DNA from 4 places in the Oceanospirillum sp. genome. Region 1 is predicted to be linked to each of the others. Evidence: predicted binding sites of a transcription regulator. Region 1 holds the regulator's gene; each other region holds the start of a gene.
The links. Region 1 encodes sigma-54, which starts transcription at its own class of promoters, with help from an activator protein. Its sites were predicted from a motif close to TGGCACNNNNNTTGCTNT; they were not measured.
Positions count from the first base shown of each region.

Region 2: a site for sigma-54 is predicted at 6,439-6,456, ahead of AC4GL5_RS06140 (P-II family nitrogen regulator). Genes of this name have one in related genera too.
Region 3: a site for sigma-54 is predicted at 1,165-1,182, ahead of mobB (molybdopterin-guanine dinucleotide biosynthesis protein B). Genes of this name have one in related genera too.
Region 4: a site for sigma-54 is predicted at 950-967, ahead of glnT (type III glutamate--ammonia ligase). Genes of this name have one in related genera too.

Region 1 covers NZ_CEYNZH010000010.1:64,850-72,583, reverse strand. Annotated here, with positions in the region: gene pmbA (metalloprotease PmbA) at 1-1,181, shown strand, start outside; gene mgtE (magnesium transporter) at 1,294-2,649, opposite strand; gene AC4GL5_RS06705 (HPr family phosphocarrier protein) at 2,799-3,083, opposite strand; gene rapZ (RNase adapter RapZ) at 3,093-3,956, opposite strand; gene ptsN (PTS IIA-like nitrogen regulatory protein PtsN) at 4,165-4,614, opposite strand; gene hpf (ribosome hibernation promoting factor) at 4,637-4,945, opposite strand; gene AC4GL5_RS06685 (RNA polymerase factor sigma-54) at 5,030-6,574, opposite strand; gene lptB (LPS export ABC transporter ATP-binding protein) at 6,600-7,325, opposite strand; gene lptA (lipopolysaccharide transport periplasmic protein LptA) at 7,322-7,734, opposite strand, start outside.
Region 2 covers NZ_CEYNZH010000009.1:70,984-78,717, reverse strand. Annotated here, with positions in the region: gene AC4GL5_RS06175 (alpha/beta fold hydrolase) at 1-580, opposite strand, end outside; gene AC4GL5_RS06170 (alkene reductase) at 882-1,964, shown strand; gene yghU (glutathione-dependent disulfide-bond oxidoreductase) at 1,994-2,863, shown strand; gene AC4GL5_RS06160 (AcfA family outer membrane beta-barrel protein) at 2,921-3,622, opposite strand; gene AC4GL5_RS06155 (YgiW/YdeI family stress tolerance OB fold protein) at 3,668-4,003, opposite strand; gene AC4GL5_RS06150 (ATP-binding protein) at 4,093-5,394, opposite strand; gene AC4GL5_RS06145 (response regulator) at 5,378-6,307, opposite strand; gene AC4GL5_RS06140 (P-II family nitrogen regulator) at 6,500-6,838, shown strand; gene amt (ammonium transporter) at 6,848-7,734, shown strand, end outside.
Region 3 covers NZ_CEYNZH010000029.1:120-7,853, forward strand. Annotated here, with positions in the region: partial or broken gene AC4GL5_RS12235 (ATP-binding cassette domain-containing protein) at 1-272, shown strand, start outside; gene mobA (molybdenum cofactor guanylyltransferase MobA) at 438-1,046, shown strand; gene mobB (molybdopterin-guanine dinucleotide biosynthesis protein B) at 1,271-1,888, shown strand; gene AC4GL5_RS12250 (bifunctional molybdopterin-guanine dinucleotide biosynthesis adaptor protein MobB/molybdopterin molybdotransferase MoeA) at 1,900-3,210, shown strand; gene moaC (cyclic pyranopterin monophosphate synthase MoaC) at 3,329-4,213, shown strand; gene moaE (molybdopterin synthase catalytic subunit MoaE) at 4,215-4,688, shown strand; gene moaA (GTP 3',8-cyclase MoaA) at 4,685-5,698, shown strand; gene AC4GL5_RS12270 (hypothetical protein) at 5,715-7,655, opposite strand.
Region 4 covers NZ_CEYNZH010000009.1:62,921-70,654, reverse strand. Annotated here, with positions in the region: gene amt (ammonium transporter) at 1-38, shown strand, start outside; gene AC4GL5_RS06130 (helix-turn-helix domain-containing protein) at 165-755, opposite strand; gene glnT (type III glutamate--ammonia ligase) at 1,052-2,383, shown strand; gene AC4GL5_RS06120 (class II glutamine amidotransferase) at 2,539-3,435, shown strand; gene AC4GL5_RS06115 (protein glxC) at 3,476-4,159, shown strand; gene AC4GL5_RS06110 (FMN-binding glutamate synthase family protein) at 4,184-5,515, shown strand; gene purU (formyltetrahydrofolate deformylase) at 5,653-6,531, shown strand; gene folD (bifunctional methylenetetrahydrofolate dehydrogenase/methenyltetrahydrofolate cyclohydrolase FolD) at 6,543-7,403, shown strand; gene AC4GL5_RS06095 (FAD-dependent oxidoreductase) at 7,476-7,734, shown strand, end outside.

The DNA.
Region 1 (7,734 bases):
CCGTCGAGTTTAATCAGGATCAGAGTCTGTCCCTGACGCTCTATAAAGGTCAGAGAAAAGGGCATGTTTCCGTAACTGACCTGACTGATAATGCTCTGGAACAGGCCGTTGAGATGGCGCTGGCTTTTGCTGAGCATACTGCAGAAGATCCTTTTGCGGGATTGGCGTCAGCTGAGTTGATGGCTACGTCCTGGCAGGATCCTGAGCTCTATTACCCTAAGCCTTTCGATGTTGACCAGTTGGTTGATCTGTCTCTGGCCTGCGAGTCGGTTGGCAGACAAGATAGCAGGATTACGAACTCTGATGGTGCGGGTTTCCATGCCGGTGAGCGTACTACGCTGTATGCCAATAGCCATGGCTTCCAGGGGCAATTATGGGGGACAAATTACTCCGCCAGTTGTGTTCTGATTGCTGGTGAAGGCGATCAGATGCAGCGTGATTACTGGTACGACAGTCAGCGCCAGTGGGATCTTTTAAGTGCTCCTGAGGTGATTGGTCAAAAGGCTGCTGAACGGACCCTGATGCGACTTAATCCGCAGAAGATCTCAACCCGTAAGGTTCCCGTACTGTTTGCTGCTGAGATCGCGTCGGGTTTGCTGGGCCATCTTATGGGAGCAATAAGCGGTGGTAGTCTGTACCGCAATGCGTCTTTCCTGAAAGATCGGCTGGGCGAGCAGCTGTTCCCTGAATTCGTTTCGGTCTTTGAACAACCTCATCTGAAAGGTGGGGTTGCCAGTGCACCTTACGATCAGGAAGGTGTTGCAACCCGGGATAATGTTTTTGTTGCTGATGGTGTTCTGCAGCAGTATATGCTGGGATCATACTCTGCCCGTAAGCTGGGGCTGGAAACCACAGCAAATGCTGGTGGAGCCCGCAACCTCAGAATCTCCTCTACCGGTGAAAGTTATGAACAGATGCTCAATAAGCTGGGTACCGGTCTTTTAGTGACGGAACTGATGGGGCAGGGGGTCAATATGGTCACGGGCGATTATTCCCGGGGAGCTGCAGGTTTTTGGGTCGAGAATGGAGTGATTCAATACCCGGTCCATGAGATCACTATCGCGGGGAATTTGCAGGATATGTTCAGCAATATCGTTGCAGTCGGCTCCGATGTTGATACCCGGGGCAATACTCAGACCGGTTCGGTTCTGATTGAACAGATGTCGGTAGCGGGTGCCTAGTCTAATAAGGGTTGTTAAATCCTTTGCCCGCTGAATCCTCGTTATTAACAGAAAGGCCGGATAGCTAGCTATCCGGCCTTTCTGTTTTGGACGCCAAGTCCGGCGAAGCTGTTTACAGGTAAAAGACTGTTGCCAATCCCAGAAAGGCCATGAAACCAATCACATCGGTCACTGTGGTAAGCAGAACGCTACCGGCCAACGCCGGATCGATTTTCATCCATTTCAATGCCAATGGCAAAGCAGCCCCGGCAAGTACGGCGACCAGGAGGTTGATAATAATCGCAGAGCCGATAATGAAGCCCAGGGTCAGGTCATCAAACCAGAGAATAGCGACACCTGCGACAACCAGAGCCCAGATGGTGCCGTTAATCAGGCCGACAATAAACTCTCGGTTAAGCAGCCAAGGGGTATTACTGGAGGATATGTGCCCAAGTGCCATACCGCGAATAACAACGGTGAGTGTTTGGCTTCCGGCAATACCTCCCATGCTGGCGACGATCGGCATTAAGACGGCTAGTGCGACAACTTTCTCGATGGTGGCATCAAAAAGTCCGATAACAGCTGAAGCCAGAAATGCAGTGAGCAGGTTAATTCCTAGCCATACAGCCCGGCGTTTGGCAGTGATCATAATCGGGGAGAAGGTATCTTCGTCTTCATCCAGACCGGCCATGCTCATCAGGGAGTGGTCGGCATCTTCCCGGATAACGTCAACCACGTCATCAATGGTAATACGACCCAATAGTGTGCCTTCATCATCAACAACCGGAGCGGAAATAAGGTCAAATTTCTCAAACAGGTTGGCAACATCGCTATCGTGCATGTCAGCAGGAATCACGATGGTATCGGTGTCCATCACTTCACGAACGGTAATGGAGGGGTCGGCTACCAGAAGGCGGATAATAGGCAAGGTGCCGATAAAATGATCACCCCGGCTTACCACGAGAACCGAGTCGGTTGAATCCGGCAGGGATTCGTGGCGACGAAGATAACGCATGACAACGTCAAGGCTGATGTCAGGACGGACCGTGATGGTATCCGTATTCATCAGGCCACCAGCGGTATCCTCCGGGTAGGAGAGTACAGCTTCAACCCGATGCCGATCCTGAGCATCCATTGAAACGAGTACTTCCTGAATCAGCGTGTCCGGCAGTTGCTGCAGAAGGTCGGCAATATCATCCGTATCCAGGCCTTCGGTTGCTGTCAGGAACTCTTCCGGATTCATCCGTTTCAGATAGATCGCCTGAATATCATCCACAAGATGCTGAAGAACATCACCCTGAAACTCAGGTTCGATCAGATTCCAGAGGACATCTCGTTCTTTCGGAGGGGATGATTCAAGCAGGTGCGCGACATCCTGAGCCGGTAAACCACGGTTCAGCATTCGGCGTACTTGCGCAAATGAGCCTGAGTCCATCGCGTTGGTCAGACGTTCAAGCATTGGAGGAATATCCTGATTTTCGCTGGCCATAGGTTACCGTGTCGATGAAAGAGTTCGCGTTAAGAAAGATGATTGGGTTAAAACGTTTTCCGGTTTGATACCTGATTGGCTAATCCTTTGATATTAACTGTATTTTTATAGTCGGCCAAATTTCAGCAGATTTAAGCAAGCGATTAGGATCAGGCTTCGTCACCAAAACCATTTTCAAACAGCTCAAAAACAGCCTTTCTGACTTCTTCCACCAGTGCTTCATCAGCGTCTACCTGGACAGAGAACTCCGTGCCTTGAGGCGAACTCATCATCATCAGAGCCATCATATTTCTGCAGTCCGCAGAGCGTCCTGATTCTTTGTGGTGGAGCTGGATTCTGGCAGCATCAAAGTCTGTCGCCAGCTGAAGTAGCTTGGAGGCTGGCCGCAGATGGAAGCCTTTGCTATTACTTACCGTTACTGTGAACTCAGGCATAGCTTTATCCTAGTCTTTGTTTGCCAGACTAAGGTCCCGATGTCTGACCAGAGTTTGAGGGTGCTGATGCTTAAACTTGTCGGTCAGCTGTTCCGCAACGAATACTGACCTGTGCTGTCCACCAGTACAACCGATTCCTACGGTAATATAGCTGCGGCTACTGGCGATAATGCTGGGGAGCCACTTTTCAAGAAAGCCGGCGACATCCGATACCATGGCCCGGACGCTGAAATCCTGTTCCAGAAAATCAATAACGGGCTGATCGAGTCCGGTATAGACCCTAAGATGTGTTTCCCAGTATGGGTTAGGCAGGCAGCGGACATCAAAGATAAAGTCACAGTCTTTTGGTATCCCGCGCTTAAAACCGAAGGACTGAAACTGTATGGCGACATTGGTTTTGGATTCAGAGTTTTCCAGCTGCTGAGTGATGATCTCACGAAGGTCATAGATACTCAGGTTACTGGTATCGACTCTGAGGTCTGCTTGTTCAGCGATCTGCTCAAGAAGATTGCCTTCTTTTATGAGCGCTTCGGCAAGAGATACTTTTTCAGAGGACAAAGGATGCTTGCGCCGGGTGGCATTGAAACGGTCAATCAGGGTGCCATCATCCGAATCCAAGTAGATGATACGTGCATCATAGCCCTGAGATTTCAGCTTTTCGAAGTGAGGCTGAACACCGGATGGGTCGGTGACGATATTGCGGGCATCAATGCTGACTGCAACCAGATTATTGGAGCCAGGAAGATTATCCGGAAGCTGGCTGAGTAAGCCGATGGGAAGGTTATCAATGGCAAAGTAGCCCAGATCTTCGAGCACATGGAGTGCAATACTTTTACCGGAACCGGATCGTCCACTAATAATAACCAGTTTCATCTCACATCCCTTTTACGCGTGGTTCAGTCAATTCTTGTTAATGCTTTTCTGAATGGGCTGCAGTTTATCAACCGTTTAAGTGTAAACGGATCAGGCCCGAATAAGAGGTTAGCGAAAGATAAGGTCATCGGTATTACAAAAGATACAGAAGACCTTATCAGTATGCTATTTGTGCCCGGATGGATTACTTCGGTAGCAGATAAAGGCTTTAGCTCTGAGTCCAGAGTTCGTACAGCCCCTCGGAACCCACCGCTTCGCGAAGCTGTCGACAGAAATCGGGGTCAGAGAATTTCTCTGCCAGACCGGATAACAACTGAAGATGGTCGTCGGTTGCCTCCTCTGGAACCAGCAGAATAAACAAAAGATCAACAGGTCGTCCATCGATAGAGTCGAAGTCAACCTTATCTTTCAGGCGAATAAAGGTTCCTATACTTTCCGAGCAGTTTTTAACCCTGCAATGTGGAATGGCAATGCCTTCACCAACACCAGTACTTCCCAGTCGTTCCCGTGCAATGAGGCTATCGAAAACCTCGGTGCTTTCAAGAGTGGGAATCTGCTGAGAGATAAACTTGCTGAAGAACTCTAGGAGACGCTTTTTGCTGCCTCCGGGAACCCCGTCAAGGGTTCTCGGAGGAGTCAGAACTGAATTGAGTAACATGGATATCAGTTATGCTCAATAATTAGCGGGCTGCCGCACCCTGTTTACGGGCTTGGGCCTTTTCTTTGTGTTTGATCAGCTGGCGATCGATTTTATCCGTCAGCATATCAATAGATGCATACATATCTTCAGCTTCTGCGGTGGCATGCAGATCTGCGCCGGCTACGTGCAGAGTTGCTTCAGCAATCTGACGCTCTTTTTCCAGCTTGAGAACAACCTGTACGTTAGTGATGTTATCAACGTGACGCTCAAGACGCTCAAACTTGGTAGAAACGTACTCTTGCAGAGCTTCAGTTAATTCCAGGTGTTGACCGGTAATATTCAATTGCATAAATAGCTCCTTATTATTCGCGGTCTTGCAATTTTGATTGTATCGTTTTTCAGGTATTTGCAAAGCGTTTTTTCTAAATTGATTTTAAATCAATTTCTTACGTTCGTTCGACGGGGGGATATTCATCGCTTCGCGGTACTTGGCGACGGTCCGTCTGGCGACCTTAATTCCCTGCTCAGCCAACATATTGGCCAACTTACTGTCGCTGAAAGGTTTCCTCGGTGGTTCATCGGCAATCATTTTCTTAATCATAGCCCGAATTGCGGTCGAGGATGCTTCACCACCTGCGGTAGTACCGACATGACTGGAGAAAAAGTACTTAAGTTCAAAAATACCCCGGGGGGTATGGATATATTTCTGCGTCGTTACCCGGGAGATGGTGGATTCATGCATGCCGATGGCATCTGCAATGTCATGCAGGACCAGTGGTTTCATGCCTTCTTCACCAATTTCAAGAAATGCCTGCTGGCGCTTCACAATCTCAATGCCAACCTTGAGTAATGTCTCGTTGCGGCTATGAAGACTCTTCAGGAACCAGCGTGCTTCCTGAAGCTGGTTTTTCATAAAGGTGTTATCCCGGCTGTTGTCGGCCCGCTTGATCAGACCAGAATAAGCACCATGAATACGAATTTTGGGGGCTATATCCGGGTTCAGGTCGACTTTCCAGTGATCCTCTTCACGGGTAACAAAAAGATCCGGTGCAATGTACTCAGCATGTTCTGTCGAAATAGAAGACCCAGGTTTAGGGTTCAGGCTACGGATCAGCTCAATGATATCCTGAAGCTCAGGTTCTTTAACTCTCAGACGACGCATAAGCTGTGCGAAATCACGACTACCCAGAAGGTCGAGATGCAGGGTGATCAGTTTACGGGTTTTTTCCAGCAGGAAGGCGTTAGCATCCAGAGGCTCCAGCTGAACGAGCAGGCACTCCTGCAGGTCTTTAACGGCACAACCAATCGGATCAAGGTGCTGAATATATCCCTGAACGGCCTGAACGTCCTCTATCTCAAGCTCGTATTCTTTATTCTGGAACTCAGGTCGGCTTTGCAGGCCTTCATAGATCTCTTCGATCGGGGACGAGAGGTAGCCATCAGGATCAATACTGTCGATGATCGCTTCTGCGATCAGCCGATCGCATTCCGGCAGGCCTGACAGGTTTAATTGCCAGAGCAGATGGTCCTGCAGCGTTTCTGTGATGATGCCGCGCTGCTCAAGATAGGAACCGTCATCATCACTTGGGGCTGATGATTGAGTATAGAGGCTTTCCTGATAGACATCATCCCAGCCACTGTCCACTGGTAGGTCTTCAGGGATCGAATCCTGCCAGCTGTCTTCCGCTGTTGCGGTATAGTTTTCCAGCTCAGCATCCTGACTTTCATTACTGCTGGCAGATTCACTTTCGGATTTGCTCTGGTCCTCTTTGTTGCTCTCGGAATCTGAGTTTGCTTCAGTGGCATCATTTGCTGAATTAAACTCGTCTTCAAGCTCCAGCATAGGATTAGATTCAAGGGCTTCCTGAATCTCCTGCTGTAAATCGAGAGTCGATAGCTGCAACAGGCGTATCGCCTGCTGCAGTTGAGGTGTCATGGTCAGACTCTGACCAATTTTAAGCTGTAAGGCCGGTTTCATAGATTACGGCTTATTCCCAAAGTGGTTATAACTTGAACTCATGGCCGAGATAGACATCCCGTACCTGCTGGTTGTCCATGATGTTGGCGGCATCGCCTTCAGCGATAATCTGCCCTGCACTGACGATATAGGCTTTTTCACAGATATCCAAGGTTTCCCGGACATTGTGATCCGTGATCAGTACTCCGATATTTCGCGCTTTCAGCTGGCGAATGATCGACTTAATTTCGTTCACTGAAATAGGGTCAACCCCGGCAAAAGGCTCATCAAGCAGAATAAAAGAGGGCTCAGTCGCCAGTGCTCGGGCAATTTCAACACGGCGGCGTTCACCACCGGAAAGACTCATACCCAGGCTTTTCCTGATGTGTGTAATGCTGAACTCATTTAACAGGCGTTCGAGGTGTTCTTTACGCTCTTTTTTACTGAGCTCTTTGCGGGTCTCAAGAATGCCCAGAATATTGTCTTCAACCGATAGCTTGCGGAAAATAGAGGCTTCCTGTGGCAGGTAGCCCACACCTTTCTGAGCTCTGCCGTGCATTGGCAGCGGTGTAATATCTTCGTCATCCAGAGTCACGTAGCCCGCATCAGAGCGAACCAATCCGACGATCATGTAGAAGGATGTTGTTTTTCCGGCACCATTCGGTCCCAACAGACCTACAACCTGTCCCTGATTGACCTCAAGACTGATATCTTTAACAACCTGTCGTTTTTTGTAGGTTTTGGCAAGGTGTCCCGCCTTTAGGGTTTTCATTTCTGCTCCTTACCATTGTTCGGGAACAAAATGATTTTTACCCGGCCATCATCGGACGGAGCATCCTTATTATTGTCTTGCCCCCAGGCCTGAATGCGCTTGGTTTGCAGATGGTAGCGAATACGCTCACCGCTGAATTGGTCCTTGCCGTTTTCAAGTTCAGCCTGCCGGGTCAGTTCAACCTCCTGAAGAGCAGCTTGGTAGACGATAGACATTGCATAGGCATGTACAACGGGATCTTCAGGTTTGGGTTGTTGTTGCAGGTGAACCCGGTTGTCTTTGCCCTCGGCAATGATTTTGTCTATTTCACCGTCAGCCTTACGATAGACGGTGACTTTGTGGGCGTCCACTTTAAGACTGCCCTGTTCAATCTCGACATTACCGGTATAGATAGCAATTCCCTGATCCG
Region 2 (7,734 bases), on a different contig from region 1:
AGCGGGTACGCTTGCCATGATAGCGGGCCAGTCGGTCCAGCTGTTTCTGATCTTTAAATAGTGCTTCCGCTTCACGAATGCCATCCCGGGTCAGGGGTTCAACAAAGGCCTGTGCGGCTTCTGTGATGAGCAGGGCGCATCGTTCAGGATGCTGTGCGGCTGAATGCACGGCCATTCCACCGCCCACGCTGTGGCCGAAAGCGATAAAGTGCTCCAGACCGAAGTCATCGCAGATCAGAGGAATAAAGCGCTCAGCCTCCAGGGGAATAAAGTTCGGATCAATGGCTTGTGTCACGGGGTCCGACAGACCAAAGCCCAAGCGGTCGTAGGCGATAACACTTCTGCCCGTTGACAGGGCTAAAGCTTCAGGAAAGTCTCGCCATAATCCGACAGAGCCTAAAGAGTCATGGTAGAGCAAAAAAGGGGAGGCTTTATGATCACCGCCTTCCGGCTGCCAGCGTCGGGCAAAAAGATTGCCGTAAGGTGTCTTAATCGTGCGGCTATCTGTCACGATTCTGGCTGTTGCTTCCAGTGATGCTGAGTCGGTTTTCGGTGCGGTTTGCAGAGGAGAATCCGTCATGATTTTCGATCCTGTTATTTTGTTTTTATTGTGTTTTCTGATGTGCTTTTCAGAGGCAAAATCGATACTGCATCCCATAATGCCAAGTATTCAGTTGGATTTCTTCGGCTCTCACCCTATTAGGTGAGACTCTATAGTCACTCTTTGGGCTGTACCGCGCGTCTTTATCGCTGATTTCTCAGGCATTGATTAATTAACCCCTGCTATTTTTAGCCCCGCTGATCTTTAAATCTGAATATTCGTATCCATCTGGAAAGTAACCAAGTCAATAAATCAACTTTGAACGATTTCTGGAGCAACTATGACTGATCTGTTTTCGCCGCTGAAACTGGGCGCTGTTGAAGTAGAAAACCGGGTACTGATGGCTCCGCTGACCCGCTGCCGTGCTGATGAGAATCATGTGCCGACCGACCTGATTGCAGAGCACTATGCGCAACGTGCTTCTGGCGGTCTGCTGATTGCGGAAGCGACCATGGCGATGGAAGGTAACTCTGCCTTCTGGCGTGAGCCGGGTATCTATTCTGACGCTCAGGTAGAAGGCTGGAAAAAGGTGACGGATGCCGTACATGCTAAGGGCGGCAAGATCTTCCTGCAGATCTGGCATGGTGGCCGTGCCTGTCATCCGGTACTGAATGACGGCAAACAGCCGGTTGCACCCAGTGCTATCGCGATTACCAATTCCGATATCCACACGCCGGAAGGCAAAAAGGCTTATACCGAACCCCGTGCACTGGACGATGCTGAAATTCCAGCCATCATTGATGGTTTTGTAAAAGCAGCAGAAAACGCCAAGCGCGCTGGCTTTGATGGTGTAGAGGTACACGGTGCAAACGGCTATCTGCTGGATGCCTTCCTGCGTGATGGTGCTAACCTGCGTGAAGGCCTTTATGGTGGTTCCGTCGAAAACCGCGCCCGTCTTCTGCTGGAAGTGATCGAAGCGGTCAGCAAGGTATGGGGTTCTGATCGGGTGGGTGTTCGTCTGTCGCCACTGAACAGCTTTAACAGCATGAAAGACAGTGATCCGGTTGGCCTGATGACCTGGCTGTCTGAAAAACTGAGCGGTTACAATTTGGCGTATCTCCACCTGATGCGTGCCGACTTTTTAGGTGAGCAGCAGATGGATGTGGTCACACCGGTGCGCGAGCATTATCAGGGAAATCTGATTGTGAACATGGGCTACAGCCCGCAGGAAGCGCAGCAGGTGGTTTCAGAGGGTATCGCTGATGCGGTTGCCTTTGGTGTGCCTTTCATCGCCAACCCGGATCTGCCCCGTCGTATTAAAGAAGGCGCTGAACTGAACCAAGCCGACCCGAAAACCTTCTACACTCAGGGGCGTGAAGGTTATAACGATTATCCATTTCTGGAAGAGCTGTCTCCGGCTTAATCACCTGACGGCAGAACAGAGGGAAAAATATGAGCGAAGCATCGCAGAACACAAGCTATACCCCACCCAAGGTCTGGAAATGGGAAGCGGGTAATGGTGGCAAGTTTGCCAATATTAACCGTCCCGTTTCCGGCGCAACGCATGAGAAAGCGCTGCCGGTGGGTGAACATCCGCTGCAGGTCTACTCACTGGCCACGCCAAACGGTGTCAAAGTCACCGTTATGCTGGAAGAACTACTGGAACTGGGTTTCAAAGAAGCAGAATACGACGCCTGGCTGATCGATATTATGGAAGGCGATCAGTTCAGTTCCGGCTTTGTGGAGGTGAACCCTAACTCCAAGATTCCGGCGATGATGGATCACAGTGTTAATCCGCCCCAGCGTGTCTTTGAGTCAGGGTCTATCCTGCTGTATCTGGCGGAGAAGTTCGGAGCTTTTATCCCGAAAGATCCTGTAGCAAAAACCGAGTGTATGAACTGGGTGTTCTGGCAGATGGGCGCAGCCCCGATTCTGGGCGGCGGCTTTGGTCACTTCTATGCCTACGCGCCGGAGAAGTTTGAATATCCGATCAACCGCTACACCATGGAGATCAAGCGTCAGCTGGATGTGCTGGATAAACGTCTGGCGGATAACCCGTATCTGGCGGGGGAAGAATACTCCATCGCCGATATGCTGGTCTGGCCCTGGTATGGTGCGCTGGTACTCAACCGGGTGTACGACGCGGCAGAGTTCCTTGAAGCTGACAGCTACACCCACGTGATGCGCTGGGCAAAAGCGATCGATCTGCGCCCTGCGGTTCAGCGTGGCCGCATTGTGAATCGCACCTGGGGGGAAACCTTCGAGCAGTTGCGAGAGCGTCATAGCTCAGAGGATATTGAGAAGGCCATTAACAGGTCGTGATCTTTATTCAGGAAGCAGTCTGGAGACGACTGCTTCCTGACGGTGCCTATGGCCGGTTTAGAATACCCAGCCAAGCGTTCCATAGAGACTCTGGGATGTGCTGTATTTGTCGGATGTGGCAGCAGCTTCAAGACCGACCTTGAGGTTTGGCAGACTGTCCGGTGCAGGTGTGTAATCAACAGCAATGCTGGCAATACCACCAACAGCAGAATCTGAGCTTTTGCTGCGATTTACCCTGTCGTATTCCCAGTCTGGGCCTACTCTGTCTTCTTCCCAGGATTGAGTGTGGCTGGATTTCTGCTCGTATTCGGTATAGGTCAAACCGAGGCCTGTTTTGAGCGTAAATTGTTTGCTCAGGTCCTGAAAATAGACGCCTTTTACTGCCAGTTGTTGCGTTTTTAAATCTGTTTCCCATTCTTCTTCATATTCATTGGGTGTTCCTCCACTGATACCTGACGGTAGTGCTGGAATCTCGCCAGGGCTTCTGGCCTGAATCTCTTTTTCGGCATCAGTTACCGTTTGACGGTAACTGACTTCTACCCCCAATGATTCATCACGATAACCCAGAGTAAAGCGCTGATCAGCGCTACTGGAGCCCGGTGTTAACCGGGTATTGTCTTTGAAAGTAACGGTATCATCATCCTTGTTGATTTGAGTTGTACCCAGACCAAATTGAATGTAGGTGTTTGCCATGGCCTGAGGTGTGCTCAGTAGCATAGGTGACACCAGAAGAAGTGGAAGTGCCAGATTCTTTTTCATAATAAGCTCCGTGCGATAGATGTATTTAATTACTAGAACTTGTGATTAGGGGTTAAGGATGGTTAGTGAATCGACGTCAAGCTCAGTCTCATAGTCTTCCTGATCCAGCTCTCCCTGAAGTAACAATTGGCCCTTGTGTGCAACAAGCTGGCCACGCCAAAGATGATTATCGATTTCAACCACAAGCGTTCCGCTAGCGTCTCTAAGTAGGTAATCATCGTCAGAAAGCCGTTCGCTGATATGACCTTTAACGCAGATAATGCTGTCGTCCGGAAGGTTTTTAGCTTCAGCTAAAGAGATTAGGGTCGTGCAGTCTGCACCATAGGCTTCGGCTGTAATAAGTAAGGCCAATGCTGATATCAAACGAGGAGAAGGACGCATACTAAGCTCCGTTGGTGATTCGGTAGGCTCAGTATCCGTAAACAAGAATTAAGTTTGTATTAAGTAGGCCCGGAGGAGGGGGTTAGGTGTTACTTTACGTTTGTATTTTGGGAAAGAGTAACGCTTAATCCCGGAGAGGCGTCTGCCAGCTTGAGGATGAATCCATGCTGCTCCGCAATCTGTTTGCAAATTGAAAGCCCTAGCCCAAGACCTTCTTTCCTCTGATCCTGCCGGACAAATGGTTCTAGCATTAGCTGACGTTGTTCGTCAGAAATACCTGGGCCATCATCTTTTAAAACCAGAAAGTCGCTTTTTTCTGGATTTAGTTCCAGAGATACCTGTGTTGCCCCCTTTGCATGCTTAATCACATTTAAAAGCAGGTTTTCTACCAGAAGACCGAGGAGTGTTGAGTCGCCTTTTAGCGGTATATCCTGAAGATTGAGACTCAGGCTAAGCCCGGCTGCTGAGATTCGGGGTTCCAGGCGTTGACAGACATCGATCAGAGTCGATTTCAGGTCTAGGGTTTCTGCTTGTTGTTGCCAGTAGCCGGATTCAATGCGGGCCAGAGTCATAAGCTGCTCTACAACCCTTATCAGCCTGTCTACTTCCTGGCGCATCGCTGCTAGGTCTGTATCAGGTAACGCAAGCTCAAGCTTTAAGGTTGCCAAAGGGGTGCGTAGCTCATGAGCCACGTCACTGGCAAAGCGTTTTTCTCTTTCCAGAGTTGATTTGATTCCCTGCATTAGCTGATTAAGGCTGACACTGATGGCCTGAAGTTCTGTCAGGCGTCCGGACGGTTCAAAGTCTGTCAGGTCATCGGCTTTGCGTTGTTCTATCTGGCGTACCAATTTGGATAGAGGGGAGGTAACGATACTAAGCAAGGCCATGAGTATCAGAAGACTGAAAACGTTACCAATGAGTACCGGTAGCAGGGTGTCTTCTATTACATCGCCCTTAATATCCGCTGCCATATCATCTCGTCTTAGCAGTTTGATCAGCAGGTTACCCTCTCTGAGTTGGTAGCCCTTCCAGGTATGCCCCTGAAATACCAGTTGAGTGACACCACTTTCCGGACTTCCGTAACTTCTTTCTATCTCAAGATTACTGACAAACCAGCCTTCTTTGATATGTTCGACAGAGATCAGAAAAGTGTCTTCGTCATCATCAATAAAAGATTCACTCAGAAACTGTTTTAATTCATCAGGTTCGATATGGCCTCGGTGAAGCATGCGTGACAGTAGCTCTGTTTGTTGACGAATATCCTCGTACAGAAGTTCGCTTAACTCATCATCAACGGCAAGCCAGGTAACGACAATGCTTGTCACAGCTGTTATCAACATGCTTAGGCCCAGAATCAGAGCCAACTGTTTGAGCTTAATACTCTTTTTCATCTAAAGGCTCTTTTTCATCTGAGGGCTCTTTTAGTCGGAAGCCATAGCCTCTTATAGTTTCGATACGTTCTTTGCCCAATATCTTTCTTAGTGCGTGGATATAAACATCTAATGTATTGGATTCTGCCTCACTGCCGAGACTGTAAAGCTGTTGCATGAGTTTAGATCGACTCACAGGCTGGGCGCCGGCATGAATCAGAACGCTTAGAATTTCATGTTCTTTCTTCGGGAGTCTGATTGGGCATTCATCAAGACAGAACCTATTCTGAACCGGGTCCAGAGTAAGGTTACCTGAGATGATAAGTTGTGATGCCTGGCCCGCAAGCCTTCTCAGTTGTGCTCTCAGGCGAGCAAGAAGTTCGTCAGGTTCAAAAGGCTTAACCATGTAATCATCGGCTCCCATATCCAGTCCCAGCACCTTGTCATCAAGACTATCCCTGGCCGTTAGGATTAGAACCGGAGTTGTGTTTGAGTTTTGGCGGATAGATTGTAGAAAAGTGATGCCGTCGCCATCAGGTAGGCCCAGGTCAAGAAGGATAAGATCGTAATCCTGGGCTAAAAGGTGGTTTTTTGCATCAGACAGAGATCTAACCCACTCAACCCGGTAGCTGCTTTTAAGGAGCCTAATGAGCGCACTGCCCAAAGGTAGGTCGTCTTCAATCAATAACAAGTGCATGTTAAGCCAATGGTGTAGAAAGAATGAAAAAGATAGCTTGAAAGCCTGTCCTGTATTGTATCGATAATAACTTAATTTTTTATTAACCATTGGCAGGCCTTTTTCAGAGAGGGGCTGACCTTTTAAAGCTTCCGGGTTTACCGGATGACTGAGATTAAGACTGCAGGGTCTTAACCTCAGTTTTTGGCTTGAATGACCTTCCTTCCTTTCTATGTTTCGTTCAGCCTCCGTATCCAAAACGGGTCATTTCTTATGGTGCACCCTACTGCTTCGTCTGTTCTTTCATGGTGCGAGCGCCATGGCTTTCTGTGGGCGCTTTTCAAGCTTTTTGCTTTTAACTCTCTGAAAGTATTGCGGTTTCCTAAACGTGGCACAATTCTTCAATATTCCTTGTAAGAAATATATTTTCTCAAAAAGAAAGGGGATGTTATGAAGCTAGTGAGTGCAGTAATCAGACCCCATGCATTGAACGATGCACGGGAAGCGTTACAAGAGCTGGGCGTGAACGGCCTTACCACCACAGAGGTTCATGGTTATGGGCGACAAAAAGGCCATACCGAGCTTTACCGGGGCGCAGAGTACAGCGTGGAGTTTCAGGCGAAAGTGAAAATTGAAGTTGCGGTCAAAGATGACTTTGTTGACCAGGTGCTTGAAGCCATCACAAAAAGCTGCAGCAGCGGCAAAGTCGGTGACGGCAAGATTTTTGTTTTAGATATCGAGCGGGCTGTCCGGATTCGTACCGGTGAAACAGGCGAGCAGGCACTTTAGGAGTGAAAAATGGATAACTTAGTCATTGAAATTGGTTACGCCCTGGATACGTTTTATTTCTTAATAAGCGCTGCTTTGGTGATGTGGATGGCCGCTGGTTTTGCCATGCTGGAAGCTGGTTTAGTAAGAAGTAAGAATACGGTAGAGATTCTGAACAAGAATGCACTGCTCTACGGCATCGCCTGTATTGTTTACCTGTTTGTTGGCTACAACATTATGTATCCGGCTAACCCGGTTTCTTCTGTCATTCCGGGGATTGATTTCTTCCTGGGGGCGGATAACGCAACCGCTGATGTGGTATCGGGTGCTGAAGGTGCGCCGTATTACTCCAGCATGTCTGATTTCATATTTCAGGCCGTTTTTGCCGCAGCCACCATGTCGATTGTGTCCGGTGCTGTAGCTGAACGTATGCGTCTTTGGCCTTTCCTTATTTTTGCCATTGTGATGGTTGCTGTGATCTATCCGGTTGAAGGTTACTGGAAATGGGGTGGTGGTTTCCTGGATGAGATGGGTTTTCAGGATTTTGCCGGTTCTGTCGTGGTTCATATGGCGGGTGCCTCTGCAGCCCTGGCTGCGGTGATTATGGTTGGTCCGCGTAAAGGCCGCTACACGAAAGAGGGTAAACCTGTTGCGATCCCTGGGGCTAACCTGCCGATGGCGACCTTAGGTATGTTTATTCTCTGGATGGGCTGGTTCGGTTTCAACGGCGGTTCAGAGCTGAAAATTGCCAATGTTGAAGAAGCTAATGCGGTCGCTAAAGTCTTTGTGAATACCAATGCCGCTGCGGCTGCGGGTATGGTTGCAGCCGCACTTCTGGCGCGATTCCTGTTTGGTAAGACAGATCTGACGATGACGATCAACGGCGCACTGGCGGGGCTGGTTGCTATTACAGCGGA
Region 3 (7,734 bases), on a different contig from region 1:
AGGATGCGGTAACCTTGTCAGGTGGTGAGCGGCAACGGTTGGCCCTTTTAAGAGCATGGTTATTAGAGCCGGGTCTGCTGCTGCTGGATGAACCCGCAGCAAATCTGGATGATGATTCAATTGAGCTAATGCATCGCTTAGTGACTGATTTAATTGATAAAGGAACGGTGATTATGGTGAGTTCTCACCAGAAAAATCTGCTCACGGATCTGTGTAATACCCGATGGAATATCCAGTCTGGCACGTTAGCTGCTTCCCGTATTGAGACTTAAACGGATGCGTTTGGATTCTGGCGGCAAAATAAGCCGGCCAGGTAAAAATAATCCACGGGTATTCCCTAGGCCGCATACAATAGATGTAATACCGATCTTTTTTGATAAGCGCAGGATTCGCTGTCTCAGACCTTAATAGGGATTTAATCCGGAGAGCCTCAAGCCATGAACAGTCAAGCAGTCCTACCTGATACCCGCGAGATTACCGCAGTTGTTCTGGCCGGGGGGCAGGGACAGAGGATGGGGGGCATGGATAAGGGATGGGTGCCTTTTAAAGGGCGGCCCATGATTCATCATGTTCTGGAACATATTGGTCCTCAGGTTCAGTCCGTGCTGATCAATGCCAATCGCAGTCTGGAAGAGTATCTGGCGCTGGGTTATGACGTCGTTGAAGATATTGAACAGGGTTTTCATGGTCCGCTTATGGGGATGCTGACTGGCCTGACTCATGCCAAAACTGACTGGGTGTTGTTTGTCCCCTGTGATATTCCTTTGTTACCGAACAATGTCGTTGAGAAGCTTTATCAGGCCATTGCCAAAAATGATGTGGATGTTGCCGTTGTTCATGATGGTGAGCGTCTGCAGCCAGTGATCTCTCTGGTGCGCCGAAGTCTGTTGCCAAGTCTTGAAAGTTGGCTGGCTGAGGGGAAACGCAAGATCGATCGCTGGTACATGCAGCATCGTATGGTTGTTGTGCCTTTTGACAGTCCGGAGGAAGATTTTATGAACCTGAACACTCAGCAGGAGGTTCAGGATCTGGAACGGCGACTCTGACATCATCTGTTCTATCCGGAAAAAGCAGCGCTAAGTCGCTGCTTTTTTTATGGTTTTTCTCACAGTGTGAGGCATCTGGACTTTATTGGTTCTTTTTTGACCTGTTTCAGAGCTGTCGTGGAATATTCCTTGCTCAAATAGACCCATACAACACGAAAAGGGCTCTGTTGCAGGGTCCTTGTGCGTCGCGAGATCGCTTGGCGCTAAACCAAATAGGATGGGTTATGTTGAATTATCCCCTGCCGGTGCTGGGTTTTTCGGCCTTTAGTGGCTCCGGTAAAACAACGTTGCTGAAAAAAGCGCTGCCAATTCTGGTCCGGAAAGGTATCCGTTGTGCTGTCGTAAAACATGCCCATCACGCTTTTGAAGTGGATCAGCCCGGTAAAGATAGTTTCGAGCTGCGCAAGGCGGGAGCAGCCCCCATGCTGGTGGCCTCATCTCAACGTATGGCGATGATGCTGGATTTCCCTGTGAGTGATGAATCACCGGTAAAAGATCCTGACTTGCAGGAGATGATCGATTTTTTACCCCTGCACCGTCTGGATTGTGTTCTTGTGGAGGGCTTCAAAGCGATTCCTTTCCCCAAAATTGAGATACATCGTCCGGAAACCGGTAAACCGGTTATCGCGTTGAATGACGCCAACATTATCGCCATCGCTACGAATGATGCCGCTAAGCTGAAAGAGAACCTGGTGGATTCTGGCGACGCGGTTAATGCTCTGCCTCTGTTAGACCTGAATGATCCTGAGGCGATCGCTGACTTTGTGATTGAGCAGGTGAAGCAGCAACATCAGGTGCTGGATGCTGAAAACGTCATCGAAAGCGGCACTAAACGTGTATAGGGAGCCTTGTCATGACATCAGAAAAGAATACGCCTCAGGCAGTGGTCAGTTGCTTTGATCAACCCGGTCAGTTGAGTGTTCAGCAGGGGCGTCAGGCGCTGCTGGATGCGGTGCAATCGGCGTCTCAGCCGCAGGTTATCCGGCAACCGATCGCAGAGCTTGCGGGCTGTGTACTGGCACAAAATGTGATCTCGCCGATCAATGTTCCTGCGCAGACTAATGCCGCGATGGATGGTTTTGCACTGGCGCTGCCGGAAGATGGCCGTGAGGTTTTTGAGCCTGAATATGAACTGATCGGCAAGGCATTAGCGGGTCACGGTTTTGATGGTGAACTGAAAACCGGTCAGGCGGTGACCATCACCACCGGGGCACCGGTTCCGGCTGGAGCTAACACTGTTGTCATGCGTGAGATCTGTCAGGCAGGTGACAACAGGATGGTGATCGACAAGCCGGAATCCCTGCGTCTGAACGACAATATTCGTCAGGCCGGTGAAGATCTGGCAACCGGTCAGATTGCCGTCAAGGCAGGTACCCGTCTGACGCCGGCCCATCAGGGCTTGATCGCCTCTCTGGGGCTGACAGAGGTTGCGGTATTTAAGCCTCTTATCGTTGCGGTGTTCTCCACCGGTGATGAGGTGGTAGCGCAGGGGCAGCCGTTACCGGCGCACAGTATTTACGATACCAACCGTTATTCTCTGATCGCTCTGTTGAAAAAGCTGCATTGCGAAGTGATCGATCTGGGCATTCTGCCGGATCAGGAAGCGGTGCTGGCGAAAACGCTGGCGGATGCAGCGGTTAACGCTGATGTGGTGATCTCCTCTGGTGGTGTTTCTGTCGGTGTGGCGGATTACATCAAAACGGCTTTGGCGCAGGTGGGTGAGGTCGGTTTCTGGCGCATGAATATCCGTCCCGGTCGTCCTTTTGCCTTTGGCCGTATCGGTGCGGATTTGTCCGATGAAGGCTCAGATTCAGCCTGGTTCTTTGGTCTGCCGGGTAATCCGGTGGCGGTGATGGTGACCTTTATGCAGCTGGCGCAACCGGCGTTACGCAAGCTGCAGGGTGAAAGCGGATGGCAACTGCAGGGCATTCCTGCGGTTGCAGAGGAAAAGATGCGCAGTCGCGAAGGCCGTACCGATTTTCATCGCGGTATTTTTAGCCTGACGGCCGAAGGGCAACTACAGGTACGCACCACAGGGACTCAGGGTTCCGGCATTCTGCGTTCCATGACCGAAGCCAACTGCCTGATTGAAATTGGCGATGAGTATGCGGCCATCGCGCCGGGGGATTCCGTGATGATTTATCCCTTTGCTGACCTGCTTTAAAAGCGGACAGTCGTTAATTGAAGCAAGTACTTCGTAAAACGTTAAAGAATAAAAACGATCACCGCCTCATGCCGGCTTTGCGGAACCGGGGCCTAAGGCGGGAAGTAGAGAGAACACTATGACTCAGCAAGCTAACAATCTGACCTCCGATACGGATCTGCATCCGGAAGGTTTTACCCATATTGATGCTAAGGGTGAGGCCAGTATGGTGGATGTGACCGAAAAAGCGGTCACCGCCCGAGAAGCTGTGGCAGAAGCGTATGTCGAGATGCAGCCGGAAACCCTGCGGATGATCGTATCCGGCGAGCACAAAAAAGGTGATGTGCTGGCGGTAGCCCGTATTGCCGGTATTCAGGCCGCCAAGAAAACCTCAGATCTGATCCCGCTGTGTCATCCTCTGATGCTGACCAAGGTTAAGGTCGAGCTGATTCCGGAACCGGAGAAAAACCGAATTCGCGTTGAAACCCTGTGCAAACTGGCAGGGCAGACCGGTGTTGAAATGGAGGCGCTGACAGCAGCCTCTGTGGCAGCGCTGACACTTTACGATATGTGCAAGGCCGTGGACAAAACTATGGTTATCTCGGGCACGAAAGTGCTGGAGAAAAAGGGTGGTAAATCCGGTCATTGGCAGATGACCAGCGATTCGACTGATCTTGCGCCGCAGGCAGGCTCTGCTTCTGCTCATTCCGGTACGGAATCTGCGGGTTATGCAGCAACTGACACGGCGACCGAAGGTTCTGTGGGCGTGCCCTGTGTCGATGTGCGTTTTTTCGCTGGTTTGCGTGAAGCCTTGGGCTGTGAGCAGATCAGCGTGGTACTGGATGACGCAGCGGTGACCTTGGCTGAGCTTAAAGAGCAGCTGATTATCTCCCATCCGGAATGGGTGAATGAACTGTCGGCCAAGAACCTTCTGATGTCGGTGAATCAGCAGATGGCTAAAGCATCGGCAACGGTTGAGGCCGGTGATGAAGTGGCTTTCTTCCCGCCGGTTACGGGAGGCTAATATGAGCTGTCAGATTGAGATTAAAGTTCAGGAGGCGGAGTTCTGCCTGGCTGAGGTTAACCGGTCGATCACGGAAAATCGCACCGATATCGGTGCGGTAGTGACCTTTTCAGGTCTGGTTCGGGATTTTAATGAGCAACCCGATGTACTGGCTTTGACCCTTGAGCATTATCCGGGTATGACCGAGCAGGCGCTGGAACAGATTGCTGCTGAAGCAGCGGAACGCTGGCCTTTGCAGGCGGTACATGTGATTCACCGTGTCGGCCGCTTAACACCCGGAGATCCTATTGTGCTGGTGGCCGTGGCTTCTGCTCATCGTCAGGCGGCCTTTGATGGTTGCAGCTTTGTTATGGATTTTCTGAAAACCCGGGCACCCTTCTGGAAAAAAGAGAATACCCGTCATGGGGATTATTGGGTGTCTGCCAGACGTTCAGATGATGCCGCCGCCCGGCGATGGAAGGAGGGGGAGGTATGACCGCTTCGATTCAGTCTGAACAGGAAAAACTGGTGGATGGCTTTGGTCGTCAGGTGACCTATGTCCGAATGTCAGTGACGGATCGTTGTGACTTTCGTTGTGTATATTGCATGAGCGAAGATATGACTTTCCTGCCCCGTGAGAAGGTGCTGACACTGGAAGAGATGTCTCTTGTGGCAGAAGCTTTTGCCGAACTCGGGGTGAACAAAATCCGCCTGACTGGCGGTGAACCTCTGGTACGCCGTAATGTGATGGAGCTGATTGAGCATATTGGTGATCTGCCGCAGATTACCGACTTTGCCATGACCTCCAACGGTTCTCAGCTGGGGCGCATGGCGGATGATCTGAAAGCCGCCGGTCTTAAACGGCTGAATATCTCTCTGGATTCCCTCGACACAGACCTTTTCCGTCAGCTGACCCGCAAGGGCGACCTGAATCAAGTGGTTGAGGGGGTTGATGCCGCTGTGGCAGCGGGTTTTAAGGGTATTAAACTGAATGCTGTGATTCTTAAGGGCCGCAATGACCATGAGATTTTGGATCTGCTGGAGTTTGCGATAGCACGTGGAATTGATATCAGCTATATCGAAGAGATGCCGTTAGGTGAGATCTCTGAACATCAGCGGGAAGAGACCTACTGCTCCAGTGATGAAGTTCGCGAGGTGATTCGTCAGCGCTATGAGCTGATGCCTACGACAGAAAAGACCGATGGACCGTCCCGCTATTTTCGTATCCCCGGCCTGAAAACCAAAGTCGGTTTTATCTCTCCCCACAGCCATAACTTCTGCAGTAGCTGTAATCGGGTTCGGGTAACCGCTGAGGGGCGTTTGTTGCTCTGCCTGGGTAATGAGCATTCCGTGGATCTGAGAGCGATTATACGGGCCAATCCGGGGGATATTGAGCCTCTGAAACAAGCGATTCGGGAGAGTATGGCCATTAAGCCGGAGCGGCATCACTTTACGACGGATGGTGATGTGCAGGTGGTGCGCTTTATGAATATGACCGGAGGCTGAGCTTGAGTCTCTGGCTTTATTCCGCCAGTCTTCTGGCTGCGATCAGAGCTTTATACCAATCACGTTTTGGCGCGGCTACCACAGGGGGACGCAGGTTCAGGTAGCTGACTTTGCGTTCTCTGGGTTTGGCAAACTGGTTCAGTACGTTCAGGCGGCTTTCTCTGGCGTGATAGTTGTCACGGAGGAAGGCGATGGCATCCTCACCCAGTTCAACCCGGTAGTGTTTTACCAGCGCCAGGGCCAGACGCTCAGCGGCTACTGAGAGATCATGCCGCTTCTCATTCGCCATCGCGGTACCCATGGCAGCTTTTGTCGCTGCGCTCATGCCCGGTTCAATGTCGTTCATGTAGATGGCGTTGGTGCTGTATATGGCGCGCTGGATTTCGGGGCGGCTCAGATGAATGTGGGGTTCCAGTGCTAATGCGATCTCAATAGCCAGCTGTTTCGCAATCTCCGGTGTGATGTGGTCTTCCGGAAGTTGTGCGCGCTCAACCCTGCCCCGAAGGGCTTTGTTACGTGCCTGATTAAGATCCTCAGGGGTCAGCTTATATTTGACCAGAAAGTCGTGCAGTTTCAGGCAGACGTCACTGATCGCCTCTTCATCCAGATAAATGGATTTTTCCGTTACCCTGAGACCCCGATGACCACTGCCGATCTGCAGTTTGGTATCACTAACGGAAAAAGTATCAACCGATCTTTCCCAGCGGTCCGACGCCTTGAGAAGCTGAACATGAATGCGGCCAATGCGCTCGTAGGCCCGTCGAATCTCTTTCCAGAGGTTCAGCGCCTCACCCAGTTGTCGGGATTGCTCTCTGATCCAGTCTTTATCAACTTTGGCTCTTTTTCGGCGGGCTTTACGGCAATATTCTGATAGGCGTTCGGCTGATTCATCCATGTAGTGCTCGGCACTTTCCACAAGAATGTCGGCGGACTGATTGATCTGCAGCTGCTCAACCTCTTCATCATCACTGGTACGTTGCAGAAGATACTGTTGATTAATAAAACTGGCCAAAGCGCGGATACGACTGAGCCCGGTAGCCTGCGCAATACGGTATTCGCTGCGGTTGCGTTCCATTCTGTCCAGTGCGTCTGCCAGCTCCCAACGGCCACGATAGGCGAAGGTAAGCATTGATATACGACGGCCACAGAGTAATTCGAAGGCTAGGACGATCATCTCTTCAACGTCCTCGTCGGACATCAGCAGATCATTTTCTTCTTCGATAGCGGCAAAAATACGTTCAATAAAGTTTTCCTGGCGGGGCATGCCCAATTTCTGGTCGGGACTGTCCCCCTGTAATCGGGTTCGGATATAGGGAATAGCATCCGGTTCGATGGATTCAAGCTGGACCAGAACGTGGCGAATGAGGAAACGCTGACTTTCTACCAGATCATCAATACGACGATCCATACCAACCTGACGATAGATCTCAATCTGGCTGATCAGGCGGGCAAAGGTTTTATTCAGGGTAAGGTCGTAGACTGCCTGCTTCAGGGATTCAGGGTCTAGGTCTGCCTTTTGCAATAGCAGCTTGGCGACATAACGCTGGCGCTGCTCCGGGTCATGCTGATGGGTGTGCAGATCCAGTACCTGCCAGCGAAGCTCCGGTAGTTGTTCCAGAACGAGAGACACACGACGCTTTTCTTCTTCAATTTTGGGTACCCGAGTCAGGCGATACACAATTTGCGCGACAATACCAGCCACACCGGTAATCACGGTGTAGATAATAAAGAAGATCAGGTTTTCCTGGGTGGGGGCCTTGTTATAACCCAGTACGTAGCTCAGCTGTGCTGCGATCAGGGTTACCGGACCTGCAGTCCAGGCCAGAGAGAGCAGCGAAATGCCCCAGGGCATCGTTGTAACCGCCTCGCTGATCTGGCGTATATGGGCAAAGCCTTCACGCTGGATAGAGACTTTTGTCGTTGAGCTGTCAGATTTTTTCCGACCAAAGAGGCCCATAGCTGGAATTCCATTTTTACCGCAAAAACAACAGTCTAAGGCTGGGTTTGGCGAAAGGCAAACCTAAGGATTGCTCTTT
Region 4 (7,734 bases), on a different contig from region 1:
GCATGGCAGCCTATCCGGAATTCACTAACGACAAGTAATTTTTAATGTCTTGCAATAACTAGAAAGACCCTCCGATGCTTTACCCATTGCGCTTACCGGTTTTATCAGAGCCAGGTAAGCGCTTTTTTGTTTCTGTCAGCCGGTTGCTATCACTTCCTACCTATTTATTCTGAGTAATTGATGATCGACAGTAGCTGAAGCGGTACATCGTAAAGCTGCTCCGGTCCATGAGGAACTTCTGCGTCAAAGGTGAGGCTGTCACCGGCGCTCATCTCATACAGGTGATTGCCATGACGGTATTGAAGACGACCTGAAAGAAGATAAACAAACTCCTGACCCGGGTGAGAGAAGGTTGGAAAAACCTCTGCCAGATCATCCATCGTAATTAGAAATGCCTCAAAGTTTTTCTTTCCACCACGTTGATACGTTAGCAGCTGGTAGTTATGACCCTTATCGGTTCCCCGTCGCACAACCTCTAACCCTTCACCCGCTTTTGTGAACTGAGCGCTGCCTTCCGGGCGGTTGTAGTCAGTAAACAACGTTGAGATTGACAGCCCAATGGCGTTGCACAATCGATTCAGGGTCTCGAGGCTGGTGGATACCTGGGCATTCTCAATTTTGCTGATCATACCCTGACTGATATTGGAGATACGGGCGACATCGGTAATTTTAAGTCCCTGTTCAACTCGGGCTTTCTTAACCACCATGCCGATGTACTGATCGAGACTGAACTCCTCAGTGCGGTTCTGATCCATTTTTTTGCTCCAATTTAATGCGGCGGTGCACTGGATTTGCGCGTAATGCCTGCAGTTTCCCCAATAACAACTGGTGCATTATACCTTGTACTTTTCGTAATCAGTATTCTTGGCAGGAAATATATTTTCACTTCTGTATAAAAATCAAAGGGTTAGTTATTTTGAGAATAAAATATTCCTGCTAGGAAATTTTCTGGCATGACGGTTGCTTTCTTGTATGTAAATAAATATTCCTGAAGGGAAATTAAATCGCCTGACGGGAAGGTAAGAAACCTAAACGATTTAGGAGTGACCCGATGCCGATAGATGTAGAGCGTTTCTGTGACGAGAATGACATCAAGTATGTGCTTGCACAGTTTGTTGATATTCATGGCGTTGCCAAAACGAAATCCGTGCCAGCCCATTGTTTGATGGATGTCGTTGAAAAGGGCGCTGGCTTCGCTGGTTTCGCTGTATGGGGTTTAGGGATGGAGCCGCACGGCCCGGACTTTCTGGCCCGTGGCGACCTGAGCAGCCTGAGTATTGTTCCCTGGCAGCCGGGTTACGCCCGAATCGCCTGTGATGGTTATGTGGAGGGTAAGCCTTATCCCTATGACAGTCGTGTTGTACTCAAGCAGCAACTGAAACGATTGAGCAGTCGCGGCTGGACACTGAATACCGGTCTGGAGCCTGAATTTTCACTGTTTAAACGTAACAGCGATGGCTCCCTCGGGCCGGTAGACGATACCGATACGCTGACTAAACCTTGTTACGACTATAAGGGATTATCCCGCTCCCGTGAGTTTCTGGAAAAACTGGTTGATAGCCTGCAGAAAGTCGATATGGATGTTTATCAGATCGATCATGAAGACGCCAACGGCCAGTTTGAGATCAACTACACCTATAGCGATGCACTAACCTCGGCAGATCGTTTCACCTTTGTGCGTATGGCTGCCGGTGAGATTGCCAACGACCTGGGTATGGTGTGCTCCTTTATGCCGAAACCCGCATCCGACCGCACAGGTAACGGTATGCATTTCCACCTTTCCATCTGTGATGAGAGTGGCAAAAACCTGTTCGGGGATGACAGCGACAAGCACGGTATGGGGCTATCGAAAATGGCCTATCACTTCACCGCCGGCTTGCTTCACCACGCCAAGGCGCTGTGTGCCATCTCTGCACCTACGGTGAACTCTTATAAACGACTGGTTGTGGGCGGCTCCGCATCCGGAGCCACCTGGGCTCCGGCCTATATCTGCTACGGCGATAACAACCGTTCTGCCATGGTGCGTATCCCTTACGGTCGCCTTGAATTCCGACTGCCGGACTCCGGCTGTAACCCATACCTGGTACACGCGGCACTGATTGCAGCCGGTATGGATGGTATTGAACGTGAGTTGGAAGCCGGAGATCCGGTGAATGAAAACCTCTACGTCATGAGCAACCAGGATCTGGCCGAGAAAGGTATTGAGATTCTGCCCCAAAATCTGGGTGAGGCAGTGGATGCCCTAGAGGCAGACACTGTGTTGACTGAGGCCTTGGGCAAAGACCTGATGGCCGAATTTATCAGCCTGAAACGAGATGAGTGGATCGATTACTGCCGCCATGTCAGTGACTGGGAAGTTGCCCGTTACGGTGAGTTCTTCTGATCTGATCTGAGTTTTACCTATTTTCCAATGGATAGAGCCCGCTTAAGACTGTTTTAAGCGGAACGGCTTCGCTCGACCTGATATCAGCGGGCGAGTCGGATGTTGTCTCTTTGATATGACTTTTTATGACTCTTTTTTGAAGTGAGGATGATGCGATGTGTGGAATCGTAGGTCTCTACCTGAAGAACCCCGCGTTGGAAAGCCAGCTGGGCGCCCTGTTTGAACCCATGCTGATCGCGATGACCGACCGTGGCCCCGACAGTGCCGGTTTTGCGATTTATGGTGATGAGGTTGCTGATGGCACCAAACTGACCCTGCGCCATGAAGATGTGAACTACAACTGGGAAGCGCTGGCCGAGAAGGTACGTGCTGAGCTGAATGCTGAGGTCAGCTGGTTTCAGAATGACACCGTCGCCGTGTTCAAAATGCACTGTGATGCCGACAAAGCGACAGTCTTTATTGAAACCCATACGCCTGAAGTGCTGATTCTGAGTGCTGGCCACTCTATTGAGATCCTGAAAGAGGTCGGCCTGCCGGAAGTGATCGCAGAGAACTTCAGCCTTAAGGGGATGCAGGGCACGCACATCATCGGTCATACCCGTATGGCGACTGAATCCGCGGTCACTATGGCGGGTTCTCACCCGTTTTCAACCGGTGAAGACCTGTGTCTGGTGCACAACGGTTCCCTTTCTAACCACAACCGTCTGCGTCTGGAGCTGAAGCGACAGGGCATTCATTTTGAAACAGAAAATGACTCTGAAGTGGCTGCCGGTTATCTGATGCATCGACTGCAGCAGGGCGACACCCTGAAACAGGCTCTGGAGAACGCCCTGCAGGAGCTGGATGGTTTCTTTACCTTCACCATTGGTACACGGGACGGTTTTGCTGTGGTACGTGACCCGATTGCCTGCAAGCCAGCGGTTCTGGCTGAAACTGACGACTACGTGGCAATGGCCTCCGAATATCAGGCCCTGACCACGCTACCGGGCATTGAAAAGGCGAAAGTTTGGGAGCCGGAAGCGGCCAAAATTTACGTTTGGGAACGCAGCTAAGCGCATCGGCTGACACGGTTAAATACGAGGAAACTGGATTATGAAAACACTTGATTTGGCAACAAACTCGCTGCGCGAAGTAAATCAGGCTCTGCATGAGCAGTCCGGCGAGTGTACTGAGCGTGAATGGAAGATCACCGGTGCCAAGGGCGACCACAATATCGCCTGCGGTCTGGATGCTGCGCTCAGTGTCGATATTGAGGGACATGCGGGTTACTACTGCGCGGGTATGAATAAAAAAGCCCATGTGGTCGTTCATGGTAACGCCGGTCAGGGCGTGGCAGAAAACATGATGTCCGGCATCGTTCGCGTTAAAGGTCAGGCGTCCCAGTCTGCCGGTGCAACTGCCCATGGTGGTTTGCTGGTGATTGAAGGTGATGCTGGCGCCCGTTGCGGTATCTCCATGAAAGGTGCCGAGATTGTTGTCGGTGGTGATGTGGGCCACATGAGCTGCTTTATGGCGCAGGCTGGCGCGCTGGTGGTCTGTGGTGATGCCGGAGACGCGCTGGGTGATTCTCTTTATGAAACCAAAATTTTCGTGAAAGGCAGTGTGGCCTCGCTGGGTGCCGATTGTATCGAAAAAGAGATGCGCCAGGAGCATCTGGACTACCTGGCCGATCTGCTGAACCGCGCAGGTATGGATGAAGATCCCGCAGATTTTAAGCGCTATGGCTCTGCCCGTCAGCTGTATAACTTCAAAGTCGATAACGTCAGCGCCTACTGATTTCGCAGATACGAGGATAAGAAGATGAGTGAACAAGATCTGAACGTAAAAGCTGGTCTGCGTGAGTCAGCAACCTTTGATGCGGCGACCATGACTGAAATCCGCCGTGCTGCGGAAAGTGGCATCTACGACATCCGTGGTTTTGGTGCTAAACGCAAAGTGCCGCATTTTGACGATTTGCTGTTTCTGGGTGCTTCCATGTCCCGTTACCCGCTTGAGGGTTACCGTGAGAAGTGCAACACCCAAGTGACGTTAGGTACCCGTTTTGCCAAAAAACCTATTGTGATCGAAACCCCGGTCACGATTGCGGGTATGAGCTTTGGCGCATTGTCGGCGAATGCTAAAGAAGCACTGGGCCGGGGGGCTTCCGCTGTTGGCACCTCAACGACCACAGGTGATGGTGGTATGACCCCGGAAGAGCGAGGACAGTCCACTAAACTGGTCTATCAGTATCTGCCATCCCGCTACGGTATGAACCCGGATGACCTGCGCAAGGCTGATGCCATTGAAGTTGTCCTGGGACAGGGTGCTAAACCGGGTGGCGGCGGCATGCTGCTGGGGCAGAAGATTACCGATCGTGTTGCGCAAATGCGCACACTGCCAATGGGAGTTGATCAGCGTTCCGCTTGTCGTCACCCGGATTGGACCGGGCCGGATGATCTGGCGATTAAGATTCAGGAGCTGCGTGAAATCACCGACTGGCAGGTGCCTATTTACATCAAAGTGGGCGCAACCCGTACCTACTACGACGTCAAACTGGCGGTTAAAGCCGGGGCAGATGTGATCGTAGTCGATGGGATGCAGGGCGGTACGGCTGCTACTCAGGAAGTCTTTATCGAGCACGTGGGTATTCCGACGATGGCGGCTATTCCTCAGGCGGTACAGGCGCTTCAGGAGATGGGGATGCACCGCAAAGTTCAGCTTATCGTGTCCGGCGGTATCCGCAATGGCGCTGATGTGGCTAAGGCGATGGCGCTGGGGGCTGATGCTGTGGCAATCGGCACGGCAGCCCTGGTGGCATTGGGTTGTAACCACCCTAAATGGGATGCCGAATTTAAAAAGATCGGCTCTGCTGCGGGTTACTACGATGATTACCATGAAGGTAAAGACCCTGCGGGTATCTCCACTCAGGATCCTGAGTTGAGCAAGCGTCTTGACCCGGTTGAAGGTGGTCGTCGCCTGGCGAATTACCTGCGGGTTCTGACCATGGAAGCACAAACCCTGGCACGGGCCTGCGGCAAGAATGACCTGAGAAATCTGGAACCGGAAGATCTGGTGGCACTGAACGTAGAAGCCGCGGCTATGGCGCGTGTTCCTCTGGCGGGGACCAGCTGGATTCCGGGGCAGTCTTTCTAAACCGATCGTCTGATCCTTATCCGACCGGAGCTGCTTCGGTAGCTCCGGCACAATTTAACACCAGAACAGTTTTTTTATTCAAAGCATTTCGCTTTGCGGGTTTCTGCACCCTGAAAAAAGTAAACAGGATTTTGAAAATGCCTCATGCAACGAACAAAACCGAATACATCCTACGAACAACCTGCCCGGCTGGAAGCGGCATTGTGGCCGATGTTGCGGGTTATCTGACCAAGCAGGGCTGTTACATCAGCGAGCAATCGCAGTTTGATGATCAGGACAGTGGCAAATTCTTTATGCGTACACGTTTTCATTTTCAGGGAGAAGGCTCAGCCGAAGATACCGGAAAAAGTATTGAAGAGGGTTTTGCCGAGGTGGCCAAGCGCCTTGATATGGAGTGGACGCTGCACAATGCCTGCGCGCCGGTCAAAACGGTGATTATGGTTTCTAAGGCGGATCATTGTCTGAGTGATCTCTTGTATCGCAAAAACAAAGGCGATCTGAATATCGAGATCACCGCTGTTGTGTCGAACCATCAGGATCTCCGTCCGATGGCCGAGCGTGAGGGTATCCGTTTTGTACATTTACCGGTGACGAAAGAGAACAAGTCACAACAGGAAGAAGCGCTGCTGGATATCGTTAAAGAGACCGATTCTGAACTGGTCATTCTTGCCCGCTATATGCAGATCCTTTCTGACAATCTCTGTGGGCATCTGGCTGGCCAGGCGATCAATATTCACCACTCCTTCCTGCCGGGCTTTAAAGGTGCGCGACCTTACTATCAGGCCTATGACCGTGGCGTAAAGCTGATTGGTGCTACGGCGCATTATGTCACCGCTGATCTGGATGAAGGTCCGATTATTGAGCAGTCAGTGCAAACGGTAGACCACACCATGGGGCCGGAAATGCTGACTACGGCAGGCCGTGACACCGAGACGGTTGCTTTGGCCCGGGCGGTGAAACTGCATACCGAGCATCGTGTCTTTGTGGATGGCAACAAGACGGTTGTCTTCAAGTAGGAGGGGAGATCATGGCGACACGAATTGACGGAAAAGTGATCTCCGCTCAGGTGCTGGAAGAGGTCGCAGAGGATGCAGCAGCATTCCATCAGACCTTTGGCCTCAAGCCGGGTCTGGCGGTTGTACTTGTGGGAGACGACCCTGCCAGTCAGGTTTATGTGCGTAACAAAATCGCCCGTGCTACCGAGTCAGGTATTAACTCCATTGAACACCGTCTGCCTGCTGAAACGACTCAGGACACTCTGAATAGCCTGATCGATGCGCTGAATGCTGACCCTGAGGTGCATGGCATTCTGGTACAGCTCCCTTTGCCCGCTCATCTGGATGAAGAGCAGGTGATTGCTGCGATCTCATCCGCTAAAGATGTGGATGGCTTCCACCCGGAAAATGTCGGGGCCTTGAGTGTTGGTAAAGACTCTCTGGTGCCCTGCACACCTCAGGGTTGCATGATCATGCTGAATAAAACACTGGGTGACCTATCCGGAAAGCATGCGGTGGTGGTCGGCCGCTCCAATATTGTCGGCAAACCGATGGCCGCTCTGTTACTGAAGGCGAACTGCACCGTGACGGTTGTGCATTCGCGCACGCCTGAGCCGGAAAAACTGGCACAGCAGGCCGATATTCTTGTCGCGGCAGTCGGTATCCCTGAAATGATCGGCCCTGAATGGGTTAAGCCCGGTGCCACCGTCATCGATGTGGGGATCAATGTCATCGAGCGTGATGGTAAGCGCAAGCTGGTCGGTGATGTGGACTATACCGCCGTTGAAGCGCTTGCTCATGCCATTACCCCGGTGCCCGGAGGCGTCGGTCCTATGACGATTGCCTGCCTGATGAAGAACACTCTGATCGCCGCAAGACAGCAACAGTCGTAAGTGGTTGGCCGCCCGCCAGCAGCCAGGTGAAACATATTGCATCAGTTGATCTGATGAGACAGGAGAAGGTTTATGCCTTTTGCACTTCTAAAATACGGTCTTAACGGTGACTTTCCTTTTGAGAAAGATGCCGACCTACCCCCGCCAACCTCGCTGAAAAAACGCTATGACGTTGTGATTATTGGCGGAGGTGGCCATGGTGTTGCGACCGCTTATTACCTTGCCAAGTATCACGGCATTACCAATGTAGCGGTTCTGGAAAAAGGATACCTGGGGGGTGGTAACACAGCCCGAAATACCGCGGTGATCCGTTCCAACTATCTCACCTCCG